3 regions of the Ochrobactrum sp. A-1 genome follow, and region 3 is predicted to be linked to each of the others. Evidence: predicted binding sites of a transcription regulator. Region 3 holds the regulator's gene; each other region holds the start of a gene.

Region 1 (10,743 bases), on a different contig from region 3:
GCCGTGCTGGAACAGGACGCCCATACGCATGTCGATGGACATTTTTTCCAGTTCATTCAGCTGATCGATGTTGCGGCCGAGAATCTCGATCTCACCCGACTGTTTCTTGTTGAGACCGAGAATGGTCCGCATCAAAACGGATTTGCCCGATCCGGAAGGACCGATGAAGCCAAGAACCTCGCCCTGGTAAATCTCAAGCGACAGCTTGTCGAGCACTGTCTGTCGCCCGAACGAAACCGTCACGTCGCGCACCGAGATCATCGGCACGGCCGTCTGGCGATTGTCTTCGTCCTGCGGTTGCGACCGGTGGTCGATGCCGTTCTCCATAACCATTCTTTAACCGAGCTTGGCTTCGGACTGAACCGTTGAACATGATTGAAGGGTCAATTTTCTGTGCAACTGTGTCTCAAAGAACCCATTAAAAACAAAGAACATAAGTCGTTTCTAAAAATTAATTGCCGCATAGAACATCGCGAACATACCATCCACGACAATAACGACAAAAATGGCTTTAACAACAGAAGCCGTGACGCGGCGACCAAGCGATTCTGCACTGCCACCGACCTTCATGCCTTCTACTGAAGCGAGAATACCAATGATCATTGCCATGAACGGAGCTTTGATAAGTCCCGCAAAATAAGTGTTCAAAGCGACTGCATCGTGCAAACGGCTGATGAAAGCATCAGGTGAAATATTGGAATAGAACCATGCGACGCCGCCTGCCCCGATCAGCGCAGCCAGGTCGGAAATGATGGTGAGCAATGGCAGGACTATGACTAGTGCTACAAGACGGGGAAAAACCAGAACACCTACCGGATTGAGGCCGATAACCGTTAGAGCATCCGTTTCCTCACGCATTTTCATGGAGCCGATTTCGGCTGTGATCGCGCTACCTGAACGGCCGGCAATCATGATCGCTGTCAGTAGCACTCCGAGTTCGCGCAACACCAAAATACCGACCAGATCGACAACAAAGATTTCCGCACCGAAATAGCGCAACTGAAATGCACCCTGTTGGGCGATGATCGCGCCAACGATTGTCGACATCAGAATGATGATGGGAATCGCGCCGACGCCCATACGGTCCATCTGTGTAACGATGGCGGCAATGGGGATCCCGCTTCCGCGTCCGTATTTCAGCTGAGCTCCGCGGATGGTGGCACCCAGGATATGCATGGCCATCTTGAAGTCGTTACCCATCGAGATAACGCCACCGCCAAGCGCGGCCAAAAACGAAATGAAAAAGAAAGGCTTTTTCTGACGTGGAATATCCAGAGTGCGCTCTACAGCCTGCCCCACTTCCTCCATTAGAGGAAGCCAGGATTGACGCACCCCCTCAAGCTGCGCTTCCGCGTTCTTTGCAACTAGACGCTGCCGCAAGCGTTCAATTAGCCAAGCACCTGCTGTATCTAGACCGGTTATGGCAGAAACATCGATGATTGTTGCTTTGTGCTCGTCCGTTCTCTCAAGGTCGCGCATTTTGTCGTCAACAAGATTGACGCTCTGCGACACCCAACGACCGCTTAACCGGATATGGCGCGCACCGTCTTGCTCCGCCCAATCAATCTTTGGCGCAGGATTGTCGGTAACTCTTGCTTTGTCGGCAGTGTCGGTCAACATGGCCTACCTCATATACGAGTCGTTGAACGACCGAAATACTGGGTCCCAGAGGGCATCTATATGCACAATACCTTGAATATCATCATCGAACGCTATCCCATCGCCGGAAAATTCACAATCTCCAGAGGCTCCAAGACGGAAGCCGCTGTTGTTGTGTGCGTGATTGGCAACGGTCTCCATCAAGGGCGCGGCGAATGCGTTCCATATGCACGCTACGGCGAAAGCATTGAAAGCGTGAGTACCCAGATTGAAGCTGCTCGCTCTGCCATCGAAGCTGGTGCCACGCGGCAGGATATCCAGACTTTGATGCCAGCTGGCGCTGCTCGCAACGCGATTGATTGTGCTTTTTGGGATCTGGAAGCAAAGACGTCGGGCAGAAGCGTTGCTGAAATGCTCGGTATACCAACCCGTCCGCTTGAAACCGCTATCACCGTTTCGCTCGGCACGGCTACCGAAATGGCGGAATCGGCAGCGAAGGTCGCTCACTATCCACTCATCAAGGTCAAGATGGGCGGTGAAAACGATATTGAAAAAATCCACGCAGTCACCAGGGCAGCTCCGAATAGCCGCATCATCATCGATGCAAACGAAGGCTGGACGGCAGACAATATAGCAGAGAACATGCGTGCGGCAGCTGACGCAGGCGTGGTATTTATCGAACAACCGCTGCCGTCAGACAACGATCATATTCTCAGAAAAATTGAGCGTCCCGTCACCATTTGCGCCGACGAAAGCGTTCATACGGCGGTTGGCCTGGAGGAACTTGCCAGGCGTTATGACGCCATCAATGTAAAGCTTGATAAGGCTGGCGGGCTGACCGAGGGACTTGTCATGCGAGACAAAGCAATTAATCTCGGTCTTCAAATCATGGTCGGCTGTATGGTCGGCACGTCGCTCGGCATGGCACCTGCAGTTCTGCTTGCTCAGAAAGCTAATGTGGTTGACCTTGATGGCCCTTTGCTGCTCGCCCATGATCGCGAGCCAGGACTGCGCTATGACGGCGCAATGGTTTATCCACCGGAAGCCGCAGTCTGGGGCTGACCTGTACGCCGAAAGCCCTCGCTCGCAGTTTCGTGGATTGGAGCGAGAGCATCCTCAAAAATATCAGCACAAGCATCCCAGGTGAATTTTTTGAGAACTTGCCCGGGTTCAAATGGCTCCATTTGCAGAGCGGCAAGACATGCCTCCCCGAGATTTTCGGAGAGAACACCCGCACCGGTTGCGCCAACAACATCCCGCGATCCTGGGACCGGGTACGCCGCAACCGGTAAACCGGAGGCTATCGCTTCAAGCAAAACGAGACCAAAGGTGTCAGTACGGCTCGGGAAAACAAACACATCAGCCGCAGCATACGTTTTGGCCAACGCCTCGCCTTCACGTTTCCCAACAAACACTGCCTCTGGAAACCGCATCTGCAAGTCTTTGAGGGAGGGACCATCTCCGACGATCAGCTTTGTGCCGGGAAGATCAAGTTCCAAAAATGCCGGTAGGTTCTTTTCTGCGGCAACACGTCCGACGCAGATGAATACTGGTCGGGGCATATCCTTGGTTACCTCGGGTCGAGGATAAAATAATGTACGATCAACACCTCTTGTCCAGAGGTCCAGCCGTATAAAGCCTCGCGCTTTGAGATCATCGAGAATAGATTGGGTTGGTACCAGCGTGTGCTGAGCAGCATTATGAAAACGCTGCAAAAATGCATAGGTCCAGTGTGGCGGGATGGGAAAACGTTCTTCCAGATACTCTGGAAACCGCGTGTGAAAGCTTGTCGTGAAAGACCAATCCATTTTCAGGCAGGCACGTCGTGCCATGAACCCCAGCGGCCCCTCAGTTGCGATGTGCACAAAATCCGGGCTCAAAGTTGTCAAGCGCCGTCTTAAGGCACCTGGCGTCGTCAACGCGAGGCGGATCTCTGGATAAGTGGGACATGGAACCGATCTATAATCGAGCGGCGATATGACTGTGACGTCGTATCCGCGCTCAATCATCAGATCACGACATTTGGTCAGCGTGCGTACGACGCCGTTGACTTGAGGATGCCAAGCGTCGGTGACGATGACGATTTTCTTCATTAGCGGAAGGCCGCCAGTTCACGAGCTGGGCGGGGAAGCTGGATCACTCTGCCCTCGTCAGGCTCTTCGCCATCGGAGTTGACACTCCCTGTTGTCGAGCGGCGATCACGGCGTTCGGTCCACTTGATAAGTTCCATCCGACCATCGAAATGTTCGATCACGGCCGTACAGCTTTCCACCCAGTCGCCAGTATTGATGTACTCGACGCCATTCATACTTTCGATTGTAGCGTGATGGATATGGCCGCAGATTACACCATTGACCCCGATACGTTGAGCTTCTTCCGAAACCACATTTTCAAACTGACCGATGAAATTAACTGCTTTTTTGACGCGGAATTTTGCCCAAGCCGAAAATGACCAGTAGCGTAGACCGAACAGCGAGCGCACACGGCTCATAACCGTATTTATCCAGATCGCCGTATCGTAGGCCCAATCGCCCAGATAAGCGATAAAGCGTGCATTGCGCACCACCACGTCAAACTGATCGCCATGAATAACGAGAAACTTGCGGCCATCTGCTGTTTCGTGGATAGCCCGGTTCATGACTTCGATGCCGCCGAAGTGCGTCCCTTGGAAATTTCGCAGGAACTCGTCGTGATTACCCGCGATGTAGATGATATTGGCGCCCTTTCGGCTTTTGCGGAGCAGTTTCTGGACTACGTCATTGTGTTCTTGAGGCCAATGCCAGTTGCGCCGCAGACGCCAGCCATCGACAATATCCCCTACGAGATAAATCGTCTCAGCTTCATGATAACGGAGAAAATCCAAAAGTAATTCGGCCTGTGCGGCCTTGGAACCAAGATGGACATCCGAGATAAACAGGGTTCGGAGTTTTCTGGGTTGTGGAGCGTCCGTGCTCATTGGGTTGTCCCCTTCAATGGCAACCTGATCTGAGCGCAGAAAACCCGATTCATGTCACAGGGTTATGACGGTCTGTTTTGAGGCGCAGAGAGCAATGTCCGCGCCTCTCCGTGTTGTAAGCGCTAGGCAACGAGCCCTATAAGTGGACCAACATAACGTGACTGCGGGCGAATGAGCTTGTTGGCTGCCACCTGTTCACGACAATGAGCCACCCAGCCCATGGTTCTTCCCATGGCGAAAACACAGGTGAAAGCTTCGCGTGGGAAACCTAGCCGTTCAAGCAACAGAGCGGTATAAAACTCGACATTGGTTTCGAGAGAACGATCTGGCTTATGGCGTTTGAGAACCGCAATGGCGGCCTTTTCCACAGCTTCGGCCAGTTCTACGCGATGTTTTCCGCGCTCGTGTCCAACAATTTCCATGCGTTTCAATGCCCCCTTCAAAGCATCGGCGCGAGGATCGCGTACACGATAAACCCGGTGACCGAACCCCATCAATCGTTCTCCATTCGCGACAGCGGTTTCGAGCCATCGTTCGGCGTTGTCGGGACTCCCGATCGCGTCCAGCATATCGAGTACAGGTCCCGGAGCACCGCCGTGCAGCGGCCCTTTTAAGGCGCTGAGCGCAGCAAGCAGCGAAGATGTCAAACCGGCACGCGTCGATGCTACGACGCGTGCGGCAAAAGTTGATGCGTTCAATCCGTGGTCGGAAACCGTCATGAGATAAGTGTCTAGCGCGGCAACTTCTGCTTCATGGGGCATTCCAGCATTCATCATGCGGAGGATATCTGCGCTATGCGGAAGTGTCGGATCAGGACGAACAGGACGTCGTCCCTTGTGTGCACGCAGAATAGCAGTCGTGAAAACTGCCGGCGCAGCCATCAGATATAAGGCCGCAGTCAGATCGTCCACATCAGGAATGCGAGCCATCAATGCGCGGAGCGTTTCAACAGGTGATAGTTCCATCAACGTATCATCAAGCGCGTCCGTATGATTAAACATCTGCAAGCGCGCCTCACCGAGAGCTTTCTGTAATTCTGCACCTTGGGGTAGATTTTCGAAAAAACCATCCCACAAAAGCTCGATTCCGTCTTCAACGCTGCTTTGCGGAACCAGATCGTCCAGCGACCGACCGCGAATAACCAGCCGGCCTGCAAGCCCATCAACATCAGACAGCACGGTTTCAGCAGCAATCACATCTTCAAGTCCGCTATTCATGATCGTTCTCCTTGTTTGCCTTTCGACATTGAATCCAAGTATAGTTGACGTCAATCTTGATGAAATAGATCAATGTAGGGGGCAATATTGGACTGGCTAACAGCGGAAGAGGCCCTTGCCGTTCTTCAGACGAAGCCTCAGACCCTTTACGCGAATGTGAGCCGCGGCCGCATTCTGTCGAAGCCATTGCCTGATGATCCTAGACGCAGTCTCTATCGATCAGAGGATGTTCATCGTCTGGCTGGCAGACGCCCCGGTCGCAAGAGAGATAGTGTCGTTGCAGCCGACACTATTCGTTGGGGACTGCCAATCATGCGCTCGGGCATTTCAACCATCACGGATGGTCGGCTTCTCTATCGTGGGTTTGACGCTGCCGAACTATCTGAAACCGCTACATTGGAAGAAGTGGCGGCATTACTATGGCAGATGGATTTCGACAACATAACTAGCGGTGACAATGAAACGAATTTGGATGGCCACCAAATCGGCAGTACACCACTAGAACGGTTGTTTGCTGTTTTTGGCCTTCGCGCTGCAAATGATCTGCCGAGTTCAGGACGTTCAGCAGCAATTCTGCAGCAGGAAGCTTTCGATTTGCTGCGGCTGTTCCACAATACCGTTCTTGGTGTTTCTGCATCCAGTATGCCAATGCATGAGCGCATTGCGCTGGCCTGGAAAAAGCCGCAGGCAAGCGATGTTATCCGACGCATTCTTGTGCTTCTGGCGGATCATGAACTCAATGCGTCGGCATTCGCCACCCGCGTTGCCGCTTCAACAGGTGCGCCGCTTTCGGCGACAGTTCTCGCAGGATTATCAACATTGATCGGCCCTCGGCATGGCCGTGCCGCAGCCGCAGCGGCTGCGATAGTTATAAAGACCCGGCAGATCGGATCGGAAGCGGCGATCAAAGACAAACTCAGACAAGGCACGCAATTCCACTTCTTCGGTCATCCGCTCTATCGCGAAATGGGGGATGCTCGCGCCTCCGCATTGCTTGAACATCTGGAGCTACCTGCACCCTACCGCGATCTGGAACAAAGCGCAGCGAACATTCTTGGTGAGAAGCCGAATGTCGACTTCGCGCTTGCAGCCGCAACAGAAGTCTACGATCTGCCACCGGACGCGCCACTGCTTCTGTTTGCGCTTGCGCGTATCGTCGGCTGGCTGGCCCATGCCTTGGAACAGGTGGATAGCGGATCGCTGATACGACCAAGAGCGGAATTTACTCCGCCTCTTGAATAGAGAAGTTCACTAAATCTTGTTCGCAAGGCCAGTATTTTCCGCCTGTAAAAGGTGGACATATGCACCCATGAACCAGAATCCGGTTGATCGGACCGCTTGCTTGGTGGCATGTCTCTAAAACTTGAACAAAATGCGAGGATCGAGCTGTGGACTTGGGCCTGAAGGGTCGAAAAGCAATTGTGTGCGCTTCGAGCAAGGGGCTTGGACGGGCCTGCGCAGAGGCGCTTGCCGAAGCTGGATGTGATCTCGTTCTTAACGGACGAAATAAAGAAACCCTCACTACAACAGCGGAGAGAATTCGCCATATGTTTGGCGTGAAGGTTGAGGCGGTTGCTGCGGACGTATCTACTGCTGAAGGACAGGCGGAACTGCTTTCCGCCTGCCCTGCACCAGACATTCTCGTCAACAACAATGGTGGTCCGGCTTTCAAGGATTTCCGTCTTCTTGATCGCGACGCCATCCTTCAAGGTGTGACGCAAAATATGGTTACGCCCATAGAGCTGATCAAAGCGGTTATCAATGGGATGGTCGAGCGTCGTTTTGGCCGCATCGTCAACATCACATCGACATCCGTATACGCTCCTATTCCCGGACTGGATCTCTCATCGGGAGCCCGTGCTGGCTTGACGGCATTTCTTGCTGGTGTTGCCCGCACGGTCGCTGCCTCGAATGTGACGATCAACAATATCCTTCCTGGCGCCTTCGATACGGATCGTCTGCGCGGTGGTTTTGCATTCTCGGCCCAGAAAAATGGTACGACACCGGAGGCAGAGGCTGCGAAGCGGGCATCGGCGATTCCCGCAGGAAGAATCGGTCAGCCAAAAGAATTCGGTCAGGCCTGCGCTTTCCTTTGCTCGGAACATTCCGGGTTCATTACCGGGCAGAATCTCGTTATCGATGGCGGCGCGTATCAAAGTGCGTTTTAACAGCATCAAACGATAGATCTGCAAATTTGGAAAAACTCATTCTCGAAAACGGGCCTACTGAGATTTGAGCTAATGGACTAATAACAATAATGGCCCAGTGTGCGGAAGTCGTGTGCGGAACTTGTAAGCAAATACCACACCCGCCGAGTGCAAACGAGCTTTTGCCCTGCACAAAAGATTTTGGAAAGCGATGCGACCATGACCAAGAAAACACCTTCCACTTCCCGTTCGGATTTTGATGAAGCAGCTCTGTTCTTCCATCGTTATCCGAAGCCCGGGAAGCTGGAAATTCAGGCGACGAAGCCGCTTGGCAACCAGCGCGATCTGGCGCTGGCTTATTCGCCCGGCGTAGCCGCTCCCTGCCTCGCAATCCACGAAGATCCGGCAACTGCTGCTGAATACACTGCCCGCGGCAATCTCGTTGCTGTCGTATCAAACGGCACCGCGGTTCTTGGCCTTGGCAACATTGGCGCTCTCGCTTCCAAACCGGTGATGGAAGGCAAAGCCGTTCTCTTCAAGAAATTTGCTGACATCGACGTATTTGACATCGAAATCGATGCTCACGAAATCGATCGCATTGTTGACGTTGTGGCTGCTTTGGAGCCAACTTTCGGTGGGATCAATCTGGAGGATATCAAAGCGCCTGAGTGCTTCGAGGTTGAAGAACAGCTTCGCGCAAAGATGAACATTCCAGTCTTTCATGATGACCAACACGGCACGGCGATCATCGTCGCATCGGCGGTCTTGAATGGTCTCGAACTTGCCGGCAAGAAAATCAACGACGCCAAGATTGTTACGTCAGGCGCCGGCGCTGCGGCCCTTGCGTGTCTCAACCTTCTCGTCAATCTCGGCGCGAAGCGCGAAAACATCTGGGTCTGCGATCTTGAAGGCGTTGTCTACGAAGGCCGCAATACGTTGATGGATCGCTGGAAGGAAGTCTACGCACAGAAGACCGACGCGCGCGTTCTGGCCGATGTCATTGGCGGCGCTGACGTTTTCCTCGGTCTTTCGGCTGCCGGTGTGTTGAAGCCTGAACTTCTGAAGCAGATGGCTGAGAATCCGCTTATCATGGCGCTCGCCAATCCGAAGCCGGAAATCATGCCGGAAGAGGCTCGTGCGGCCCGCGCCGATGCCATGATTTGCACCGGACGTTCGGATTATCCGAACCAGGTCAACAACGTTCTCTGCTTCCCGTATATCTTCCGCGGCGCCCTCGATGTTGGTGCGACTGCAATTAACGAAGAGATGAAGCTGGCGGCTGTTCGCGCCATTGCTGCACTAGCCCGTGAGGAGCCATCTGACGTTGCAGCGCGCGCTTATTCCGGCGACACGCCAACTTTCGGGCCAGACTATATCATCCCATCGCCGTTTGATCAGCGCCTGATTCTCCGTATAGCCCCGGCAGTGGCCAAGGCGGCCATGGATACAGGCGTGGCCACACGTCCGATCGAAGACATGGAAGCCTATCTTGATCGTCTGAACCGCTTCGTCTTTCGCTCGGGCCTCATCATGAAGCCGGTTTTTGCCGCAGCCCGTGCGCAGGAAAAGCCGAAGCGTATTATTTATGCTGACGGTGAAGATGAACGCGTGCTCCGTGCTGCGCAGGTCGTGATCGAAGAGCGCATTGCGGCTCCGATTCTCGTTGGACGCCCGCAGGTCATTGAAACCCGGCTGCGTCGCTACGGCCTCAAGATTCGTCCGGGAACGGATTTTGAACTCATCAATCCTGAAGACGACCCGCGCTATCGCGATTATGTCGACCTGTACCTCTCATATACTGGCAGACAGGGCGTAACGCCGGAGGCGGCACGCACCATCGTCCGCACGAATTCCACTGCGATTGCAGCTCTTGCCGTTATGCGCGACGAGGCGGACGCCATGATCTGTGGTCTTGAAGGTCGCTTCGAACGCCATCTGCGTGTCGTGCGCCAGATTATCGGCAAGGTTCCCGGTATCCGTGACTATTCCGCTTTGAGCCTGCTCATTTCGCAACGTGGCGCCCTCTTCCTCACAGACACTTATGTAAACGTTGAACCGAGCGCAAACGAAGTGGCTGAAATGGCAATTCTCGCTGCAAAGGAAATCAGCCGCTTCGGCATCGAGCCAAAGGCAGCTTTGGTATCGCATTCGAATTTTGGGTCGAAAGAATCTGCTAGCGCAGAAAAGATGCGTGAAGCTGCGGCAATTCTCGCAGAAAAAGCGCCGGAACTCGAATCCGATGGTGAAATGCATGGTGATTCCGCTCTCTCGCAGGCGCTGCGTGATCGCGTGTTCCCGAATTCGCGATTGAAGGGCGAAGCCAATCTTCTTGTTTTCCCGAACCTTGATGCGGCAAACATCACGCTGAACGTGGTCAAGATGGTTACGGACGCCCTGCATGTGGGCCCAATTTTGCTTGGCGCGGCACGCCCCGCACACATTCTGACCCCTTCGGTCACTTCGCGTGGCGTCGTCAATATGACTGCGCTGGCGGTGGTAGAGGCCTTGCAGAAATCAGGCGAAACACTTCGGAAGAAAAGGTAACCTCAAATAAATTAAGTTAGTAATACCTAATATAAAATTCTTTCGGCGAGTATAGTTGAATATACTCGCCGTTAGCATTTAATTTACTATATTTTTCAAACATGATATCGCCAGCATCGATGTCGAGGTTATCATGTTTTTTATTTCAATTAATTCTAATAGAACGCTGTTTTATTCAACACTCTTGATATTATCTGGAGCCTTGGCTGGCTGTACGACTATACCGCCCGCAGAATTGTGCACGCCTGCAGAACAAAAACAGCTTAAGAAGCAACACCTC
Region 2 (10,743 bases), 420 kb from region 3:
CGGCCTCGCCTTCGCCTGATCCTGACGCTATTGACCGGCGGTTTCCGCCGGTCCACTCTCCATGAAAATTGGAGATCGATCATGCAGTTAGAAGGCAAGGTGGCAATCGTCACCGGCGCTGCCCGCGGTATTGGCTATGCCATAGCAAAGCGCTTCCTGATGGATGGCGCAAGCGTAGTCCTATCCGACATCGACAACGCCGCCGCCATGCGCGCAGCCAAGGATCTGGAGCAATTCGGCCCGGTTCGCCATATGGCGGCGGATGTGGGCGACAAACTCGATGTCCACAATCTCCTGACCTTCACCATCACCAATCTGGGCGAGATCGACATCCTCGTCAACAATGCCGGTATCGTCCATCAGGCGGATTTCCTCGACCTGAAAGAAGAGGATTTCGACCGCGTCATGCGCGTCAATCTCAAAGGTGCTTTTCTGTGCGGGCAGGCAGTCGCCAGACGTATGGTCGAGAGGGTCGAATCGGGTGGCGATCCAGGCACCATCATCAATATATCGTCAATCGACGCGATCTTCGGTTTGCCGGAACAGCTCGCCTATTCCGTTTCCAAAGGCGGGTTGAACCAACTGACACGCACCATGGCAGTAGCACTCGCGCGTTGGGAGATTCGGGTCAATGCGATCGGCCCCGGCTCCATCGAAACCGACATGCTTTCTGCCGTTAACACCGATGCCGATGCCCGCAACAAAATTCTTTCCAGAACGCCGCTCGGTCGTATCGGCCAAACCTCTGAAATTGCTTCAATCGCGTCGTTTCTGGCATCGCGGGACGCGAGCTATGTAACAGGCCAGACCATCTATGCGGATGGCGGGCGCTTGCCCCTCGGCTATACGGCGGTGCCACGCTACAAAGCGTGACGTTGCGATCCCGTTATATTAGGAAGATAATAAAACAGGACTTCGCTCCTGACAGAAAGCTGTCAGGAGGGGTGTGCGATACTGCGTATCCAAGGATGAGGGAGATTTCACCATGGCACTCGCAATCGCACCATTGATCGCAGTTTTGAAGGAATATAGGCGCAGATATGACGAACGCCGTCGTTTCATTCGCACCGAACGGGTGATCGGCCGACTGCCGAACGATTTGCGCAAGGATTTGGGCTGGCCGGATCGCTATCTGGAGCAGCGCAACACCAAATACTGCAACGGAGAATAAAACGGAATGCGCCGTGCAGACCGCCTTTTCCAGATTGTTCAGCACCTGCGTGGTGGCAGGCTTGTCACCGCGCGCCAGCTTGCGGAACGGCTGGAAGTCTCCGAACGTACGATCTATCGTGACATTTCCGATCTGCAGTCGACGGGCGTTCCCATCGATGGCGAAGCCGGTGTCGGCTATATTCTGCGGCAGGGTTTCGAACTCCCGCCACTCATGTTCACGCGTGATGAAATCGTCGCTCTTGTCGCCGGAGCGCGTCTCATTCGCGCCTGGGGCGGCGTTTCCATGGCGCGTGGCGCGGAAGAGGCTCTGGTCAAGATCGAAGCCGTCCTGCCCAAGGAAGAGCGCGCCCGCATCACCAGCACTCAAATTCATGCCCCTACGGCCCGTATCAGCATGGATGAGCGCCGCATCATCGACGCGGTGGAACGTGCTGTCGATCAGGGCAACGTGCTCAATATTCGCTATCGGGATCTGGAAGCGCGCGAAAGCGAGCGTGATATTCGTCCACTGGGACTGTGGTTTTGGGGCAAGGTCTGGACGGTCATCGGCTGGTGCGAATTGCGCAACGCGTTCCGCACGTTTCGCACCGACCGTATCGTCGAAGCCAGCGACGCTGGTCGCCTCTTCCGGGCTGAACGCGGCAAGACGCTCTCCGATTTCTACCGCCTCATGGAATTGAGCGAATACAACGCCTTTAAAGACTGACTGCTCCGGCATTACTCCCAAGGCGGCCGCTTGAGCCGGTCCGGCAAGCTGTTCACACAGGCATGTCGGGCCGGTTTTCTTTTTCAGCCATGATGGCGACTAGCAGACTTATGACGTGTTGCAACCCTCGATCTTCCTGACGTCGCCTGTGCCAGGCGATGTGCAAGGGAAAACCCGCAATAGGGATCGGAGGCGTGAAAGCGACGAGCGCAGACATATCCTCGGGCATACAGCGCGATGGCAGCATGGCGATCATATCGGTACTGGCTAGCAATTCGGGCACCATGCCGAAGTTAGGCACAACCACACCCACCCGACGTTTCAATCCTCGCTGTACCAGAACGCTATCGACGGGGCTGCTGTTATCGCCGCGTCCCGAAACAAGAACATGCGGATAGTCGAGCCAGCTTTCTAGCGAAAATGCCTTTGCTGCCGGATGGTCTTGCCGCATGGCGATAATGTAATCTTCCTCCAGTAGCAGTTTGCACTGAAGCTCGTCGTCGGCTTCAGGAAAGACGGAAAGAGCAAGATCGCTTTCTCCTGTCACCAGCGCCTCGCGCGCTGCGACCGCGCCCTGCCAGGGCTGGACGATGATGTTGATCCCCGGCGCGGTATGTGCAAGCGCCTTCAACAGAGGCCTTATGACGAAGATGGCCGGATAATCAGCCATGCAGATGCGTATCGTCTGCTGCAACGACGCAAGGGGGACTTCGGGCGGATCAACGAGATCGAGCACCCCTGCCAGCAAAGTTTTCAAAGGAGCCCGCAATGCTTCCGCTTTCGGTGTGCGTCGCATCGTCCCGCGCCCACGTTCCAGAAGCTGGTCGTTGAACAACACACGGCAGCGCTGCAAAGCATTCGATACAGCGGGCTGCGTCAAATTCAGCCGGTCTGCAGCCCGGCTCACATGGGCTTCGTCCAGAAGAGCATCAAGTATGACCAGAAGATTCAGATCAAGGGACCTTAAATTCATAAGATCAATAATATACTATAATGATAATAAATTGGAATAATTTCATCATTTGCCACATCGTCCTCTCAAGCTGAAGGAGACAACGATGTCCAAGACCCTGATTTTACTTTTTCATCCCAATCTGGCCCGTTCTCAAGCCAATGCAGCACTTGCTGCAGCGGTTGCAAAATTGCCCGGCGTGGAGATCATCGATATGCAGACCGTTTATCCGCAGGGGATCGACTTCTTCAAGGATGGCGAGCACGAGGCACATCGTCTTTTGTCTGCGGATCGCATCGTCCTGCAATTTCCGGTTCAATGGTATTCCACGCCCCCGCTTCTGAAGGCATGGCAGGACGCTATCCTGACGCGCATGTTTTACGTTGCTTATGAGCAGGAGGGCCGTAAGCTCGAAGGCACACCGCTCATGATTGCCGCAACCGCAGGAAATGTTCCCGAAGCCTACCGTGAAGGCGGGCGCAACATGTTTCCGATGATTGATCTGTTCGCGCCGCTGCGAGCAACAGCAAACCGTTGCAGGCTAAACTGGACGGACCCGTTTGTGCTCTATGCCGCCGACAAGCTTTCAACCGAAGCACTTGAGGATGCAGCCAGCCGCTATATGAACTTCTTGAGCGACTGGATAAACGCGACATCCGTTATTGGAAGCGAGGCTATAGCTTGATCCAACAAAAAACCCGGCTGATGAAGCCGGGCTTTTTGATATTTCGGTAAGGCGATTTCTCGTCCCGACTATTCGTCTTCGTCTTCGTCCGGAGTCGAACTCTTGAGCGAAGAGAGCTTGGCGAAAACCTTGTCCGCATCGAGTTCTTCTTCTGCGGGCTGCTCGTCACGATAGTCGAAATTCTCGGTCGCAGAAGCTGGCAGCAAGGTGCTATCCGATTCCGGTGTTGCCGGACGGTTGCGGGAGGCGCGTTCGACTTCGATGTCGAGATCGATCTGCGAGCAGAGGCCGAGTGTAACCGGGTCCATCGCCGTCAGATTTGCCGAGTTCCAGTGCGTGCGATTGCGAATCTGCTCGATGGTCGACTTGGTCGTACCGATCAGGCGGGAAATCTGCGCATCCTTCAGTTCAGGATGATTGCGCACCAGCCAGAGAATCGCATTCGGGCGATCCTGACGCTTGGAAAGCGGCGTGTAACGCGGGCCCTTGCGCTTGGCTTCCGGAACACGAACCTTCGGCTCGGAAAGCTTCAGGCGATAATACGGGTCCTTTTCACCCTTCGCGATCTCTTCGCGCGAAATCTGACCCGTAATGACCGGGTCCAGACCCTTGATGCCCTGAGAGGCTTCACCGTCGGCAATAGCCTTCACTTCCAGCGGGTGCAGCTTGCAGAAAGCGGCAATCTGGTCAAAAGACAGAGCCGTATTATCGACAAGCCAAACGGCCGTTGCCTTCGGCATAAGAAGCTGGGTGGCCATTAGATATAATCCTTCTGTTCGTCCGCTCCGGTGGCGCGGGACGTGGGCAAAACCACAATTTCCGGGAAATCACGGCCTATATATCGTTTTTTTGTCACCAGAGCAAGAATGGCTCTGAACCTTAAATGTCTGCAGACAAGCATGGCGACTTTTGGCCCGGATACTAAGCAATATCGAGTACGATCTTGCCAATATGTCTTCCCTCCTCCATGCGCTCATGCGCGCGCCAGGCATCTTTCAGCGAAAAGATCATGTCCATTACCGGGGCGACGCGGCGCTGCGCCAGAAGCGGCCAGACCTTCGCCTCCAACTCCCGCGCAATGCCAGCCTTGAAGTCAACCGGTCGCGGACGCAGCGTAGAACCGGTATGGGTCAGACGCTTGGTCATCAATATTGCGAAATTGGCCGTGGCCTTCGCACCGTTGAGAAAAGCGATCTGCACGATGCGACCATCTTCCGCTGCAGCTTTGTAATTGCGGTCGACATAATCGCCACCCACCATATCGAGAATCACATTGGCGCCTTTGCCCTTGGTCACTTCCTTGACGACCTCGACAAAATCCTCTTGCCCGTAATTGATGGCGTGATCTGCTCCGAGTTTGAGGCAGGCTTCGCATTTTTCCTTCGAGCCCGCAGTTGCAATGACGGTCGCGCCGAATGCCTTTGCAAGCTGGATAGCTGTCGTGCCAATACCGGACGAGCCGCCGTGAACCAGAAAAACCTCCCCCTTCTTCAGCCCGCCGCGCTCGAACACATTGTGCCAGACAGTGAAAAAAGTTTCCGGGATCGCTGCCGCTTCAATGTAGCCATAGCCGGAAGGCAAGGGCAGCGCGTTGGTCTCATGCACGACGGCATATTCGGCATAGCCGCCACCGGCCAGCAGTGCGACCACCTGATCGCCGGTCTTGAACTGTTTGACGCCGCTGCCGACGACAACAATGTCACCGGCAATCTCCAGACCCGGAATATCCGACGCGCCGGGCGGTGGCGCATATTGACCCTGCCGCTGCAAGACATCTGGCCGGTTGACCCCGGCGGCGCGTACCCGCACCAGAATTTCACCTTCCTTGGGTTCAGGCACCGAGCGTTGAACAGGTCGAAGCATATGGGCTCCGCCCGGTTCAGAAATTTCGATAGCGGTCATCTGGGAAGGCAAGTCGGCCATCATATTCACAACTCCATTCAGATTTCTGGCCCTACGCATCGTCGCAGAAATGCCGCATGGCGGATGCAAGACGTCACGTTAGGGAAATCGTCATCGATTTTCTCAAATATATATGCGACGATTCAAGGTGTTAAATCTTTTCTGAGCCATCATTGACCACGGAGGACGGCTATGAGCGGTTTCGATGAGGATGTAGTAAAGCCCCGCAATAGCGTGGCGCTAAGCGACGAGGAGCTATCGCTGCTTTCGGTTATCGAGATCGACCAGCGTATAGCCTTGCTGCAATCCGAAATAGAGCGATTGAAGACAGAACGCCTCAAGAAGGGCGATAGCCGCGCTGCGGCAGAAGCATTGTTTCGCTAGTGGATTGAATTTGACGTTTGATACCCGTCCGATATTATCCCGTTTCAAACGTCAAATTCGAAAAATCCACTAGATTCATAAAGTTACTAGTGGTCTGCTTCCGACATTTGCTCGGCGCTCATATCCGAGGGATGCAAATGTCGGAAGCAGACCACTAGAAGTGAGATCGTCAACGGAAATGGATACCGGAGCAAAACAGCCGGAACCATTTCCGAGGGAGACCTTTCCGAACAAAAACATTGATCGCAATGATCGCTCATCAGCCTCAGCACTGACAATTCGGCTTCAGACTTCGGGAATAGAATTTTGCGCATTTACATTCAGGTTCTGGCCCTTCTCTGCGGTACAGCCTTCCTTCTCATCGCTTCGGGACTTCACGGTCTTCTATTGCCGCTGCGCGGCGGTGTGGAAGGCTTCTCAGTGGCATCGCTCGGCATGCTCGGCACCACCTGGGCGGGCGGTTTCGTTGCGGGCTGTCTGTTTGCGCCGCGCCTTGTGCGCCGCGTCGGCCATGTGCGGGCATTCGGCTGTTTTGCCGCATCGGCAGCGATCATCGCCCTTCTGTCCGGCATCTTCGTGGATGCAACAATCTGGGTGATCTTGCGCGCTTTCACCGGCTTTTCCATGGCTGGCGCCTTCATGGTCATTGAAAGTTGGCTGAATGAGCGTGCAACCAACGAATCACGCGGCAAGATTTTCGGCATGTATATGATGGTCAATTACGGGGCCACCATGTCCGGCCAGATGCTGGTGGCAGCAGGAGACGTGCGCTCCGATCATCTGTTCATGATAAGCGGTGTCTTCTTCTGCCTGGCTCTCATTCCAACGGCAATCTCCACAGCCGTCAGCCCCAAGCCGCTGACCGAAGTGCAGCTTGATCTCAAGGCGCTCTATAACAACTCACCTGCAGCTTTCGTAGGTTGTATCCTGATCGGCATTGCCAATGGCGCCTGGGGCACGCTTGGAGCTGTCTTCGGCGCGAAATCCGGCATTTCGACCACCGAAATCGCCTTGATGGTCAGTGTCACTATCGCAGCCGGAGCCTTGATGCAGATTCCAATCGGACGCATTTCCGATCTGGTTGACCGACGGTTCGTGCTGGCAAGCGTTGCGGCGCTGGCGGCACTGGTTGGCCTCATTGCCTTTCTCGTCGCTCCGTCCAGCGGCCCCGTCATCATTACGATGACCGGCTGTTATGGCGCGCTCGCCTATGCGCTCTATCCCGTTGCGGTTGCCCACGCCAACGATCATGCAACGTCGGAAAGCTTTGTGAAAGTATCGAGCGGACTTCTGTTGCTTTACGGCTTCGGCACCATGCTCGGACCGCTGCTGGCGGCTGCGGCCATGGATATTTTCTGGCCGTCCGGCCTCTTCGCCATCACCATGCTCGCGCATATTTCCATCACCGGCTATGCACTGTTCCGCTCACGCAAGCGCGCGTCCGTTCCGAAAGAAGAAAAGGATCAGTTCAAGAGCATGCCGTCGGAACGTGGCGCAACACCGGAAGCGCTGAACCTTGATCCAAGAGCTGAGACGGAAGGTTGACGGACGCTGAAAATGGCTCCGATAAATGAAGTCGATTAAATAGTTGAATCAATATGTTCGGCGGCTGTGGCACAGCCGCCAATACTGAATTTCGGCATCTTCGCTTTGGAATGCAAACTGCATTCACGACAAAGAAACTCCAACTCGTCAGAGCCGTTCGGTCTCCAATGTCGATGGTTTAAGACGCCTTATCGAACCGCGATCTAAGCGCGGCTTCCCTGTTAGTGACGTGTTACCTGGGATCTCAGTTTTTCGATCTGGTCCTTAAGCATAAGCTTCTTGCGCTTGAGAGATGCAACGTGCAGGTCGTCCATTGCCGGTGACGCTATAGCTTCGGAAATTTCCTGCTCCAGAGCGCCGTGCTTCTTTTCGAGCGTGGCAAGATGGGACTCGATAGCCATCATCAGATCTCCTTTGGTTGATTTCCCTGATTTACGGAACAGCGCGGACCTCGTTTGCCCGTTTGTCCGCTATCCCGCCATTCAACCTGCATGAACGTCCGGCACACCTCCTGTATTCCGGGCCAAACACGCAGTCCCGGCTGCCAAGGATGCGGTATTGTTGTCGCCTTCGACAGCCGCCATCCATGACAGAACCATGACAGTTTGGCATGAGTTTGGTGCAAAGTCGATTTTGTCGTGGTAGCATTTTCCTGAGGCGAAAAATATGATAAGGGCTTCGCCGGAAACGGGCTGATGCCGCACCTTTTTATGGTTCGGTGCGGCCCGTAAAATTATTCAACAGAACGGGGCACCGCATGTCCGATCAGGAACAGGCCGAAATCAGATTGGCCGTCGCACGACTGAAACAGGAACACGCGGATTTCGATGCTGCCATAAACGCCATGATAGCCGTTGGCTGCGACCAATTGCGCGTCCAGCGCATGAAGAAGAAAAAACTCGCAATCAAGGACAAGCTGCAGGAGATGGAAGATCGGGTAATCCCCGACATCATCGCCTGAATGTCCATAATGATCCATGACAGAGCCGGGGTTCGCCCGGCTTTATCATTTTTAATATCACCCTAAACATGCACGAAAGAAGCGGAGCAGGAAGATCAATGAGCGTTACTGCCGATGTCGCCGTCATCATGGGAAGCCAGTCCGACTGGGAAACCATGCGCCATGCTGCAGACACACTGGAAGCACTCGGCATTTCCTTCGATGCCCGGATTGTTTCCGCGCATCGCACGCCTGATCGCCTCGTTGCCTTTGCCAAAGGCGCCAAGGCAGAAGGGTTCAAGGTCGTTATCGCGGGTGCGGGCGGCGCAGCTCACCTGCCGGGCATGGCCGCAGCGATGACGCCACTGCCTGTCTTCGGCGTTCCGGTTCAGTCCAAGGCGCTCTCGGGTCAGGATTCGCTCCTCTCCATCGTACAGATGCCAGCCGGCATTCCCGTCGGCACACTCGCCATCGGTCGCGCCGGTGCGGTCAACGCCGCTCTTCTCGCCGCAGCCGTCCTGGCGCTTTACGACGAGGCGCTTGCAGCCCGCCTTGATGAGTGGCGCAGAGCGCAAACCGAAAGCGTGGCCGAACATCCTTCGAACGAGGCTTGACATGGAAAATCCTGGACTAAAGCCCGGTGCAACCATCGGCATTATTGGCGGTGGCCAGCTCGGCAGAATGCTCGCCATGGCCGCAGCACGTCTCGGCTTTGAAACCGTGATCCTGGAGCCGCAGGCCGATTGTCCTGCAGCACAAGTTGCTAATCGCCAGATCATTGCTTCCTATGACGACCCAAAAGCGCTTGCCGAACTTGCAGCAGCGTCCGATGTCATTACCTACGAATTCGAGAACGTGCCAGTCAGCGCCGCCGACAAGCTCGCCGAAACCGCTCTGGTCTTTCCTCCCCCGGCAGCGCTCGAAGTCTCACAGGATCGCTTTACGGAAAAGCAGTTTCTCAACTCCAGTGACATCGAAACGGCACCCTGGCGTCTTGTGGACGATGAAGAAACCCTGATTGCAGCTCTGGGTGCCCTTGGCGAGCGTGGCATCCTCAAGACGCGACGTCTTGGTTATGACGGCAAGGGACAGGTCCGCCTGACGTCACTTGATGAGGCTGATGCTCATAAGGCACTTCTCGCGATCAATCGTGCCCCGGCCATCCTCGAAGGCTTCATAGATTTCGAGCGCGAAGTCTCGGTGATCGCAGCACGTGACCGTTCAGGCAATGTCGCAATCTTTGATATTGCCGAAAACGTTCACAAGGACGGGATCCTCGCGACTTCAACCGTACCGGCTACCATTTCCGAAAGCACAGCTGAAGCCGCCCGCAAAGCGGCCACAAAGCTTCTGAATGCGCTTGATTATGTCGGCGTGCTCGGACTTGAGTTCTTCGTCCTGAAGGACGGCACGCTTCTGGCAAACGAATTCGCCCCGCGCGTCCATAATTCGGGCCACTGGACGGAAGCGGCCTGCGCCATCTCGCAGTTCGAACAACATATCCGAGCCATAGCCGGATTACCCTTGGGCAACACGGATCGCCATTCCGATTGCATGATGGAAAACCTGATCGGCCACGATGTCGAGAAGGTGCCAGCGATTCTCTCCGAAAAGAATGCCGTGTTGCATCTTTACGGTAAAAAGGAAGCTCGTCCAGGCCGCAAGATGGGCCATGTGACGCGCATCCACCCCCGCGGGAAATAATGTTCATCGGGAATCCCGTCGATTCCCGATGAATCTTTTGCCGCCTGCCAAGAATTTCAGCTCCAGTGCCCTGAATCTGCGGCTCAGGAGTTGACATTTGCCCGAAACCTTGTGTATTTCGGCCAACCCTTCGGGCATCTAACAGTGCCTGTAATCGATTGGCGCCTTGAGCGCCTGTTTTTATGAAGCCCCGCGGCATCTGCACGTCAACGGGCCAACAAGACCGGTGATTGACATGAAGATCAAGAACTCGCTTAAAGCGCTCAAGGGCCGTCATCGCGACTGCCAGCTGGTCCGCCGCAAGGGCCGCGTTTACATCATCAATAAGACTGCCCCGCGCTACAAGGCTCGTCAGGGCTAATCTTATTTCTGATTTTGCATTTGACGTTTCGCTGCGCATGGTAAAATCTATGCGCATGCGGAACGTTTTTGCATATCTGATTTCTTTTTCTGTACTCGCGTCGCTTGGTACGACGGTGCCATTGGCGTATGCCGAAGTGGCGCCCGGCAAAGTACCGCTTACTGCACCTCTGACGCCCGTTCAGACTGGCCCCGACAGCGAGCAGAAACCTTCCCCGGAAAAGCCTGCATCGGATGCAGTCCAGACGCCTGAAGAGCGTCTCGACAAGCTCTTTGCCGATCTTCGCCGCACGACGGACGAAGCCAAGGCGCGGCGCATTGCTTCACAGATCAATACGCTGTGGTCGCAGTCAGGCAGCGCAACAGTCGACCTCCTGATGCAGTGGGCCAAT
Region 3 (10,743 bases):
ATTGCGCTTCTCGTAGAAGGAATTTCCACCGGCTACGAGCACGTAATGCATGTTGTTGTAAGGGAATTTCAGACCCGCCGTGTGGAAGAACATGGCATTCTTCAACTTTGGATGCCGTTCTCCTTTGAGCACTGCATCGGCGGCGGCCTGAACATCCGGCAGCGCTTTGGAATTCATTTGGCGTGAAAGAACACCAGGTGCAAACTGGTTCTTCTGACCGACGACACCACAAATCGTATCCGGATAACGACCCGAAGCGAGTCGATTCATAACAACCGTGCCGACAGCCAGAAGACCGTCGGAACTTGAACGGTTGGATTCGAAGAACATCGCACGTTCAAGACAATTCTTGTCCCGTGCGGTGTAAGTGTAGGTCTTTACGCCATTGACGGACTTGACGTGGCTTGCCGCCGTCTTTTCCGAATTGGCTTTTCCCGAGGTTCCGGTCGTCGTGCAACCGGTCACCACGAAAGGCGCAACCACCAGCCCGATAAGAACGGGCAATTTCCACTTCGCGGCGCGCGTCAATGGCTCAGTCTCATGTTAGGACCCTTAACTGATCCAGTCATCCATTCAGGCGAACACATCTGGAACGATGCGCGCGAACGTCTGACTGCGGTGCAAGTCAAAGAGGACGAAGATCAAAATTACTCGCCCTACTGTCGCTCAATCGAATTCAAGGTTTTGGAATTTTTAGGCCAAAAAAAGGCGACAGGTCAAATCCCAACAATGCTGGAGACCGCTGAAAAGTCCTAAAACAATTCCGAATCGAGATCGCGAATGTGCCTACAAGCCCTTTAAATATATTAATAATTTCTTAACGAGAACTGGGAATTCAGGTAAGATATTGATTTAACGAGATTCAAACTCTCACAATACACGCCATATCCCTGCCTTAATTCGCTTTTGCTTGTACATTTTTTGCATACACATTCGTGGCGGTTCAAATGTTCTGCAGAATTTCTGTTTTCAGGCCGGTTCCGTTGCCATCCGTCAACTTTGGAAACACACTTGTAACATCGCGTGAGATGAGGCTTTTCACACTCGTTTTGGGTTATTGCAATGCGAATCGGACGAGTACGATCTCGCACCTTGCAAAGCTCGCCCTTAAACAAAAGGCGACCCGCCACAGAAACCGTAACGGGTCAGACAAGTTCAGTGCTCGAAGCCGCAGATAACGGCGTCGGTCATCCGAAAGAATAACCGGCACCCCGAACGGTGCGGATAGGATCAAGCGCGCGACCGACATTGATCGCCTTGCGCAGCCGCCCGACATGAACATCCACCGTGCGATCATCGACGTAGATGTCCGGCCCCCAGACGCCATCCAGAAGCTGGCTGCGCGAGAACACGCGCCCGGGCGACATCATGAAATACTCGAGCAGGCGGAATTCCGTCGGTCCGAGACGGACTTCCTTCTCCTTGCGGTAGACACGATGCTGCTGACGGTCGAGAACAAGATCGCCCACTTTCAGCACGTGCGAAAGAATGCTCGGGTTAGACCGGCGCAGCATCGCTTTGACGCGAGCCAGAAGCTCTGGCGTCGAAAATGGCTTCACGACATAATCGTCCGCACCGACGCTTAAGCCGCGCACGCGTTCGCTTTCTTCGCCACGCGCCGTCAGCATGATAATTGGCAGACGCTCCGTTTCCTGCCATTGGCGCAAACGACGGCAAAGCTCAATGCCCGATACGCCCGGTAGCATCCAGTCCAGGATAAGCAGATCCGGCACGTTCTCGCGCAAGGCGATTTCGGCCTCGTCGCCGCGCAGCATCGTATCGACCTGATAGCCCTCTGCCTCAAGATTGTAGCGAAGCAGCACGCTCAGCGCCTCTTCGTCTTCTACCACAGCGATTTTGGGTGCCTGTGACATCCAGTATTTCCCTATCCAAATTCGGCGGGCGGTGGATAAAATTCCCCCAATCGACCGCGTGCCGCCGCGCTATTCACTCATTCCCACCCGTCGGACCAAGGTCCGGCTGGCTGTAGTTCAGGGTTTACGTGCCTCATCCACGACAATACCGTGGCTCAGGTCTTCTTTCGGTCGTTCGGCCGGCATTTGCAGGCCGGTCACAATGTAATAGACAGTCTCCGCAATATTGGTTGCATGATCGCCAATGCGCTCGATGTTCTTCGCGCAGAACAGAAGATGCGTGCAGGCAGAAATGTTGCGCGGATCTTCCATCATGTAAGTCAGCAATTCACGAAACAGCGACGTGTACATGGCATCGATCTCGTCATCGCGGTCGCGAACGACATTGATCTGCTGCACCGAGCGCGACGCGTAGGCGTCGAGAACATCCTTGAGCTGGGTTAGCGCCAGCTCGGCCAGTGTTTCAAGCCCGCGATAGAGCTTTACCGGCTGACGCGATTCCGAAACGGCGGCAACACGCTTGGCAATATTCTTGCCCAGATCGCCGACGCGCTCCAGATCGGCGGAGATGCGGATCGATCCGATGATCTCGCGCAGGTCTACGGCCATAGGCTGACGCTTGGCGATAATCATCACGGCCTTGTCGTCAATCTCGCGCTCACTGGCATCAAGTATGAGATCGTCGGAGATAACGCGTTGTGCAAGCGCATTGTCCGCATTGACGATAGCGGCGACCGACTGCTCGACCATACGTTCCGCATGTCCGCCCATTTCGGCGATCTTATGGGTGAGAAACTTCAATTCCTCATCGTAGGAGCGAACGGTATGCTGAGACGGCATAGTAGACCTCGTAATATAAATTGCGGGGAAGCCGCACTGTCTATCTGTTTGAGCGCAGTTCCGGATTAGCCGAAGCGTCCGGTGATGTAGTCCTGCGTGCGCTTTTCGGTCGGCGCGGTGAACATGGTTTCCGTGTCACCCACTTCGACCAGATTGCCGAGGTGGAACATGGCGGTACGCTGCGAAACGCGGGCGGCCTGCTGCATGGAGTGCGTAACAATGACGATCGTATAGTTCTGACGCAGTTCGTCGATCAGCTCTTCCACCTTTGCGGTTGCAATCGGATCGAGTGCCGAGCACGGTTCATCCATGAGGATCACTTCCGGGCTCACGGCAATCGCACGTGCAATGCAGAGGCGCTGCTGCTGGCCACCAGAAAGGCCGGTGCCCGCATCGTGCAAGCGGTCCTTCACTTCCTCGAACAAACTCGCCTTCTGGAGGCTCGTCACAACGATTTCTTCCAGATCTGCCTTGGTACGGGCGAGACCATGAATGCGCGGGCCATAGGCGACATTTTCATAGATCGACTTTGGAAACGGATTCGGCTTCTGGAAAACCATGCCAACGCGGGCGCGCAGTTCGACGACATCGATCTTCGGATCGTAGATGTCTTCATTGTCGAGCGTGATCTTGCCGCCAACCTTGCAGCCTTCAATCGTGTCGTTCATGCGATTGAGCGAACGCAGGAAAGTGGACTTGCCGCAACCGGAAGGTCCGATCAGCGCCGTGACCATCTTTTCCTGGATATCCAGATCGACGTCGAACAGCGCCTGCTTCTCGCCATAAAATACGCAGACCTTGTCGCCGCGCATCTTTATGGAATTGGCGTTGGCGTTCATTTTTTCTCCTACGGCTTTTTCGAGAGATCGTTCAGTCATCAGATTCATAGCTTTCGACTCCCGTTTTACCAGCGGCGCTCGAAGCGGCGGCGCAGAATGATTGCTGCAATATTCATCACGGCAAGGAACAGAAGCAGGACAATGATAGCGCCTGACGTGCGTTCCACAAAGGCGCGTTCTGCTTCATTTGCCCACATATAGATCTGCACCGGCAGAGCCGTCGACGGGTCCATCGGTGTCGACGGTACGTCCGCAACAAAGGCCACCATGCCAATCAACAGAAGCGGAGCAGTTTCACCAAGCGCATGGGCGAGCCCGATGATCGTGCCGGTCAGGATGCCGGGTGCGGCAAGCGGCAGGACATGGTGAAACACCATCTGCGTTTTCGATGCGCCGAGACCAAGAGCTGCGGCGCGGATGGAAGGCGGCACTGCACGAAGAGCGGCGCGCGTTGCAATGATGATAGTGGGAAGCGTCATCAGCGTCAGCACCAGACCGCCGACCAACGACGCAGAACGCGGCAGGCCGAAGAAGTTGATGAAGACTGCAAGCCCGAGCAGACCGAACACAATGGATGGCACGGCCGCCAGATTATTGATGTTCACCTCAATCATGTCGGTGAACCGGTTCTTTTTGGCGAACTCTTCCAGATAGATCGAAGCGGCGACGCCGATCGGTAGCGACAGGCCGAGAACAATCAGCATCATGTAGAGAGAGCCGACCAGCGCAACACCAAGACCGGATGTTTCCGGGCGGCTGGAAGCGCCGAAGGTGAAGAGACCGGTATTGAAGGCCTCCTTCATGACGCCCTCTTCCGAAAGCGTTTTCATCCAGGCAACCTGACGGTCAGAAACCTTGCGGCTTGTCTCCGGCACGGAAAGGTCGATCTGCCCTTTGAAGGCGGAATCGATGTCAGCGCCCGCCAGAACCGGAACAGTCTGCGTCGTACCGATGAGCGATGGATTGTCCAACACCATCTTGCGCAGCTGAATGCGCACGCCGTCCGAATAGAAGCGGCCAAGATCGCGCATTGCCGAACGGTCTGTCGTGGCAACACCCAGCTTTTCGGCCAGCGCATTGCGCACCAGCAGCGGATAGTTGGCCGTGATTAGCACGTTCGGATCGGTCGCGCGCTTATTGCTTGGGTCGATCACCTTTTCTTCGAGCTTGACCGGCAGATAAAGCGTCGTCTGCCAGAAGGCTGTATAGCCCTTGGAAAAGACCGAAAACAGGAGCGCGCACAGGAAGAATACGCCGATTGCAATCGCGGCAATACCGTAATAGCGGAAGCGACGTTCTGCGGCGTAGCGACGCTTGATCCCGATATCGCGGCGTGTTGGCTGTGCCGTCGTGCCGCTGGCGTTGAAAGTCGTATCGGTCATTATTCGTACTGCTCCCGGTACTTGCGCACAATGTGCAGCGCAAAGATGTTCATGATCAGCGTCAGGACGAAAAGCGTGATGCCGAGTGCAAAGGCCACCAGCGTCTGCGGCGAGTTGAATTCAAGGTCACCGGTGAGCTGGTTGACGATCTTCACCGTGATGGTGGTCATCGCCTCGAATGGATTGATATTGATGCGTGCCGCAACACCTGCTGCCAGAACCACGATCATGGTTTCGCCGATGGCGCGCGACGCGGTCATCAAAAGCGCGCCGACGATGCCCGGCAGAGCAGCTGGAAGGACCACGCGCTTGATGGTTTCAGAACGGGTTGCTCCAAGACCCAGCGAACCGTCGCGCAAGGTCCGTGGCACGGCAGTGATGATGTCGTCCGAAAGCGAGGACACGAAGGGGATGAGCATCACGCCCATGACAAGACCGGCGGTCAGAACGCTCTGTGCCATGATGAAACCCTGCCCGCCTGCAATGGCAATCGAGAGATCGCGCAAGAAAGGTCCGACAGTCACTAGGGCGAAGAAGCCGTAAACGATGCTGGGGATGCCGGCCAGCAGCTCGAGGACCGGCTTTACAACCGTGCGCACTCGAGGCGAAGCATATTCCGCCATATAGATTGCCGAGAACAGCCCCACCGGAACGGCGAACAGCATGGCCACAAGCGCGATATAGAGCGTACCCGCCAGAAGCGGGATGAGACCGAACTGGCCTGTTTCGCCACCTGAACCGGCTGCGGCAAAGCGTGGATCCCACACCGTGCCGAAGAAGAAATCCCATGGCGAAACGGATTGGAAGAAGCTGATAGTCTGGAACAGCATCGAACAGATGATGCCGACAGTCGTCAGAATGGCGATACCGGATGCGGCGATCAGCCCCCAGAGAACGATACGCTCGACATTGTTGCGCGCGCGCATACGGCGGCTGATCGTGGAAAGGCCGAAGATCAGGCCAGCGACCGCGATCACCAGAGAAACGGCGGAACCGATGGTATGCGTCAGCGCGGTTGCCCTTTTCAGGTAGAGCGCGATCGGCACCATGTAATCCTGGCCTTCGGTCGCGAGCGCTACGCCCTTGGAAGCCAGAAGCGTGCGAGCATCCTGATAATTCGATGGAAAGCTTTCCAGTTCGGCAGGCGTCAGCCGGTCAAGACCGTTGGCCAGACCACGCACCATGCCAAGCTGCAGGCTGCGATTGGTGAAAGAACCGTCCTCAATGGCGTCCGGCAGACGCGCGGTCGCACTGTGATCGAGATAAACCGACGTTCCAACGGCCCAAACAGCGAGGAACAGAACTGCAGGCAACGCAGAAACGAGGAAAACCCACCAGCCATGATAATGCGGGCGGGAATGCATTTTCTCGGTCCGCGAGGCTTGCGCGGAAGCAGACTGGATCTTGTCCAGTGCAACGGCACGCTGCCGGCCTATGAAGAATCCAATCAGCCCGATTGCAACGATACTGACGAGAACCAGAAAGAAGGACATTCAATTTCCCCGGTTGCCCTGATGATTTGGACCAGCAGGTGCAGCTTCCACCCTTATGCCGTTCCACGCGAATGCGCCTGTCTTAGTGCAAAGGCGCGAAAGGAGAAGAACGCGGAGATTTGTCATCCCCGCGTTCCACAGATCAAAACTTACTTCGCGGCCATCGTCTTGCCTTCGGAGAAGGCAGCACGCTGCGCTTCACGTTCTGCATCCGGAGCCGGAACCAGACCGTATTCGGCAAGCGGGCCGTCAGGACCGATCATCTGGTCGTTCAGGAAGAACTCAACATATTCCTTGAGACCGGGGATAACGCCGAGGTGAGCCTTCTTCACGTAGAAGAACAGCGGGCGCGACACCGGATACTCGCCCGAGGCGACGGTTGCAGCCGAAGGAGTGATGTCGTTGACGGTGGCGACCTTCAGCTTGTCGGCATTGTTTTCGAAGAAGTAGAGGCCGAAAACGCCAACGCCGGTCTTGTTCGAGTCAATGCGAGCGAGAGTTTCGGCATAGTCACCGTCGATGTCGACAGCCTTGCCGTCCTTGCGAACTGCGATACAGGCCGAAGCGGCAGCCTTGTCGTCGAGACCGGCCTTCTTGATTTCGTCCAGAGCGCCGGAGTGCTTGCAGCCGTCAGCAAGAACCTTTTCTTCGAAAACTTCACGGGTACCGTGCTTTTCACCCGGAATATAGGCGGCGATATCCCAATCTGGAAGGTTCGGATTGACCTGGTTCCACTTGGTGTTTGGATTGTCGACCAGTTTGCCGTCTACGACCAGCTTGGCGGCCAGAGCCTTGTAGACATCTTCCGGCTTCAGCTTCCAATCCGGACCCTTTGCGTCGGTTGCGAAAACGATGCCGTCATAGCCGAAACGAACTTCCTGAACGTCCTTGACGCCAGCGTCGATGCACGATTTCAGTTCCGAGTCCTTCATGGCGCGCGATGCATTGGCGATGTCGATGGTGTTTTCGCCGACGCCCTTGCAGAATTCCTTGATGCCTGCGCCCGAGCCGCCCGATTCAACAACCGGCGTCTTGAAGTTCGGGAAGGTTTCACCGAAGGTCTCGGCGACGATCTTCGCATAAGGCAGAACGGTCGAGGAACCGGCAACCTGAATCTGATCGCGCGCCTGAGCGGCGGAAATCGACATAACGGCAGCGATGGCAAGCGCTGCGGTCGAGGAAATCATCTTGTTCATGAGCTGCGGCTCCTGTTGTAAAAGACATATGACGATGTGGCGTCGTTAGCCCTCTACGCGCTCTATATTACATTCATATGACACTATTGTTACAGGTTTGTATCAGAGCCGCTTGCCATTGATTTTGTGGGGTTTTGCCGCGCCTTGAACCGGCAAATATTTTGGGCTCTAAAAATGCGGCAAACGAGCACCAAGAGCTTTGATGCCGGAAACATCGACATTGGCGAAGGCAAAGCGCAGGAAGGCTTCCTGTCCTTCACCGAAGAACCGGCCTGGCAAAGTGATGATGCCGAGCGACTTCGCAAGGCGCTCGGCAATCTCAACCGATGAGACATCCGAATAAGGATGACGCACAAAAGCGAAATAGGCTCCGACCGCCTCCACATGCCAGCCTTCGATATTGGCCATGACTGACCGCAATGCAGAGGCGCGCCTTGCAATCTCGCCGCGATTATCGTCACGCCAGCCGGTCAAAGGTTCGATAGCGCGTGCGACAGCAATCTGCGGCGCACGGCTTGCGCATATCTGCAGATTGTCCATGACTTTTGCGACATTCTCGACCATCGCCTGGCCCGCAACAATTGCACCAAGCCGGTGTCCCGGAATGCAGAACGATTTTGAAAAGCTGTAAAGCTGGATCAGATGCGACGGCCAATCCGTCTCGTCAAACAGCCGGTGCGGCGGTTCGTTGGCATCAGCCAGAAAATCGCGATAGGTCTCATCCAGAATGAGCCATGTCCCATTGTCGCGGCACAAAGCATAGATTTCCGACAACAGCCCCGCCGGATAAATCGCCCCGGTTGGGTTGTTCGGGGAAACAAGTGCCAGCGCCGTGATACCCGGACGAAGCGCAGCGCGAACGTCCTCCACGACAGGGATGAAACCATTCCGGGCATTGCAGGGCATTGAGCCAGAAGCGATGCCGAGCATGTCCAGCGATGAACGATGATTGAAATAGAACGGATCGGTGGTCAGCACCGTATCGCCACTTTGCGCCACACACATGATGGCGGCGATGAAGGCCTGATTACAACCGGATGTGATATGGACGTTGGCGGCATCGATCTGCGCGCGATAAAGCTGACCTACATGCGCCGCATAAGCCCCGCGCAAAACCTTTTCACCCTCAATCGGACCGTAACCGGCGGAAGCCAGCGATCCCGCCGCCTCACCCAGAAAGCGCAGCATATCGGGATGCGGAGGGTAACCGGGAACTGCCTGCGAGAGGTCAATAAGCGCGCCATGCGACCCGTCATAGTCCCGCGCCCAGGCCTGAACCGCCGGGATGGGCGGTGCGGAAAGGAGATTGATCAGTGGATTGACGGCAGGCAAGGACATTGGCGACTCCCCATTTTAGAGCGGTTCCAGTTAAAGCGGAATCGTGGAGCCGCTCTATCTCATTGTTTTTACGCATTATCCTACGCAAAACCGCTTCGCACTTTTGCTGGAAATGCTCTAATCTGCCACTCTTACCGTGATCGCTGGCGTGGTTGAAGCTGTTATTCGCTCGGACGCGAAAGCACGTAAGCTGCGGAACCGAGCATGAAGATCGTTACTGCTGTTGCCAGCAGCCAATCAGGCTTCGCCCCCCACCAGAACAAGCCATAGCCGACCGTCATGCCGATACAGGCATAAAGCTTCGCGCGCGGCGGGATGGCTCCGCGCTCGCGCCATTTGATGACAAGTGGACCGAAACGCTGATTGGCAAGCAAACGCGCTTCGAGCTTTGGCGATGACCGTGCAAAAAACCACGCGGCAAAAATGATAAAGATCGTAGTCGGCATGACCGGCAGGAAAGCACCAATAATGCCAAGTCCAAGCATGAGAAAGCCGAGGCAAAGATAGAATATCCGCTTACTCGCTGAAATTGCGGGTGAAGCGGTTTCGGTTCTGTCTTTGTCGGGGTGGTCCTGCATGGTTTTCCATCGTCTGATCCGGATGCTTATAGCAGGATTCTAGCACCCTCGTGCAGGCTCTTGCCGGGCAAAGAAACGTCATCCCACGGCCTTTCCGCCCCTGTGGATAACTTTTGAGACTGGTAATGAATTGTAAAACACAGTCATAAATTGCAATTTTGCCCCCGAAATGCCTTATTTCATCAACTTTGCCGCTGAAGCTGAAAACTTGCCATACAAATAAAAATTGTAAACCGGGCTCGTCCCATCGGGAACCGGGCAAGCAGATTTTCTTGCAATCGGCACGCGAAAACAAGGCATAGCAAAGGCCTGCCGCAGATTCCTAACGAATCGTAAACAGCTTTACAGCAACAACGCCAAATCTTTCCTAATATTCCTTGGTTATGTTTATGCCTTTAAGTAAACAACGATCAGTATAGGATGATTTTCCCGACACGATATAGATTCAGTTATCGTACAATGTTCTCATTCGAACCACGTCAGCGCCACATTTAGATTCCAGTTCGCAATTGTCTTTCTCAGCAACAACTGTGAGACATCCCGTTAACAACTAGTGGATCTGGCATGACTTTCAAGACCCGTATGGCTATGCTTGCCGTTGCGGCAACCGGTCTTCTCGCGGCCACCGCAATCGAGGCTTCAGCACAGCAATGCGGCGGTGCCTCCTGGTACGCCCTCACTTCCCGCACGGCTTCGGGTGAACGTATGAACCCATCCGGTCTGACCGCAGCGCACCGCACCCTGCCGCTTGGCAGCAAGGTCAAGGTTACCAATCAACGAAACGGCAAGTCGCTCGTCGTTCGCATCAATGATCGCGGCCCATTCATCAAAGGACGCGTTCTGGACCTGTCAAAGGGTGCCGCAGGTCGGCTCGGTTTCATCGGCGCAGGACACACCAAGGTCTGCTTTACGCCGCTTTGATTTCGGCGAAGCTTCGCTCGACGGCTGGATTTATTTTCGATCCAGCCGGTCGGTGAACCAGCGGGTCAGCTTGATCCAGACCTCATCCTTTTCGGCAGCATCCTCGATCCCATGTTCAAGATTGGGATTGTCGTTGACCTCAATCACCACCACGCCGTCGTCCGTTTCCTTGAGATCGACGCCATAAAGTCCGTCACCGATGCAGCGTGCCGCGCGCAGCCCGGTTTCCAGAACCGACGGCGGCGCATCGCCCAGCGCATAGGAACGAAACCCGCCTTCCAG

The links. Region 3 encodes PhoB, which activates phosphate uptake and scavenging genes when phosphate is short. Its sites were predicted from a motif close to TGTCATNNANCTGTCAT; they were not measured.
Region 1: a site for PhoB is predicted at 4,609-4,625, ahead of MKS82_RS03775 (UDP-2,3-diacylglucosamine diphosphatase). Genes of this name have one in related genera too.
Region 2: a site for PhoB is predicted at 7,934-7,950, ahead of MKS82_RS11725 (YdcH family protein). Genes of this name have one in related genera too.

The regions. Positions count from the first base shown of each region.
Region 1 is NZ_JAKVQC010000003.1:421,382-432,124, forward strand. Features, by position in the region: gene MKS82_RS03755 (ABC transporter ATP-binding protein) at 1-333, opposite strand, end outside; gene MKS82_RS03760 (ABC transporter permease) at 445-1,620, opposite strand; gene dgcA (N-acetyl-D-Glu racemase DgcA) at 1,681-2,661, shown strand; gene MKS82_RS03770 (glycosyltransferase family 4 protein) at 2,631-3,692, opposite strand; gene MKS82_RS03775 (UDP-2,3-diacylglucosamine diphosphatase) at 3,692-4,555, opposite strand; gene MKS82_RS03780 (citrate synthase/methylcitrate synthase) at 4,678-5,772, opposite strand; gene MKS82_RS03785 (citrate synthase) at 5,860-7,014, shown strand; gene MKS82_RS03790 (SDR family oxidoreductase) at 7,161-7,940, shown strand; gene MKS82_RS03795 (NADP-dependent malic enzyme) at 8,139-10,463, shown strand; gene MKS82_RS03800 (hypothetical protein) at 10,597-10,743, shown strand, end outside.
Region 2 is NZ_JAKVQC010000004.1:432,524-443,266, forward strand. Features, by position in the region: gene MKS82_RS11670 (propionyl-CoA synthetase) at 1-19, shown strand, start outside; gene MKS82_RS11675 (SDR family NAD(P)-dependent oxidoreductase) at 82-873, shown strand; gene MKS82_RS11680 (hypothetical protein) at 986-1,171, shown strand; gene MKS82_RS11685 (helix-turn-helix transcriptional regulator) at 1,178-1,879, shown strand; gene MKS82_RS11690 (LysR family transcriptional regulator) at 1,932-2,852, opposite strand; gene MKS82_RS11695 (NAD(P)H-dependent oxidoreductase) at 2,938-3,516, shown strand; gene MKS82_RS11700 (DUF1013 domain-containing protein) at 3,585-4,274, opposite strand; gene MKS82_RS11705 (NAD(P)H-quinone oxidoreductase) at 4,438-5,442, opposite strand; gene MKS82_RS11710 (DUF1192 domain-containing protein) at 5,611-5,802, shown strand; gene MKS82_RS11715 (MFS transporter) at 6,109-7,347, shown strand; gene MKS82_RS11720 (YdcH family protein) at 7,569-7,751, opposite strand; gene MKS82_RS11725 (YdcH family protein) at 8,105-8,308, shown strand; gene purE (5-(carboxyamino)imidazole ribonucleotide mutase) at 8,407-8,901, shown strand; gene MKS82_RS11735 (5-(carboxyamino)imidazole ribonucleotide synthase) at 8,903-9,991, shown strand; gene ykgO (type B 50S ribosomal protein L36) at 10,227-10,352, shown strand; gene MKS82_RS11745 (tetratricopeptide repeat protein) at 10,390-10,743, shown strand, end outside.
Region 3 is NZ_JAKVQC010000004.1:849,325-860,067, reverse strand. Features, by position in the region: gene MKS82_RS13715 (cell wall hydrolase) at 1-528, opposite strand, end outside; gene phoB (phosphate regulon transcriptional regulator PhoB) at 1,188-1,874, opposite strand; gene phoU (phosphate signaling complex protein PhoU) at 1,992-2,714, opposite strand; gene pstB (phosphate ABC transporter ATP-binding protein PstB) at 2,780-3,553, opposite strand; gene pstA (phosphate ABC transporter permease PstA) at 3,619-4,935, opposite strand; gene pstC (phosphate ABC transporter permease subunit PstC) at 4,935-6,428, opposite strand; gene MKS82_RS13685 (PstS family phosphate ABC transporter substrate-binding protein) at 6,578-7,624, opposite strand; gene MKS82_RS13680 (aminotransferase) at 7,793-8,956, opposite strand; gene MKS82_RS13675 (YbaN family protein) at 9,124-9,540, opposite strand; gene MKS82_RS13670 (septal ring lytic transglycosylase RlpA family protein) at 10,105-10,461, shown strand; gene MKS82_RS13665 (RimK family protein) at 10,492-10,743, opposite strand, start outside.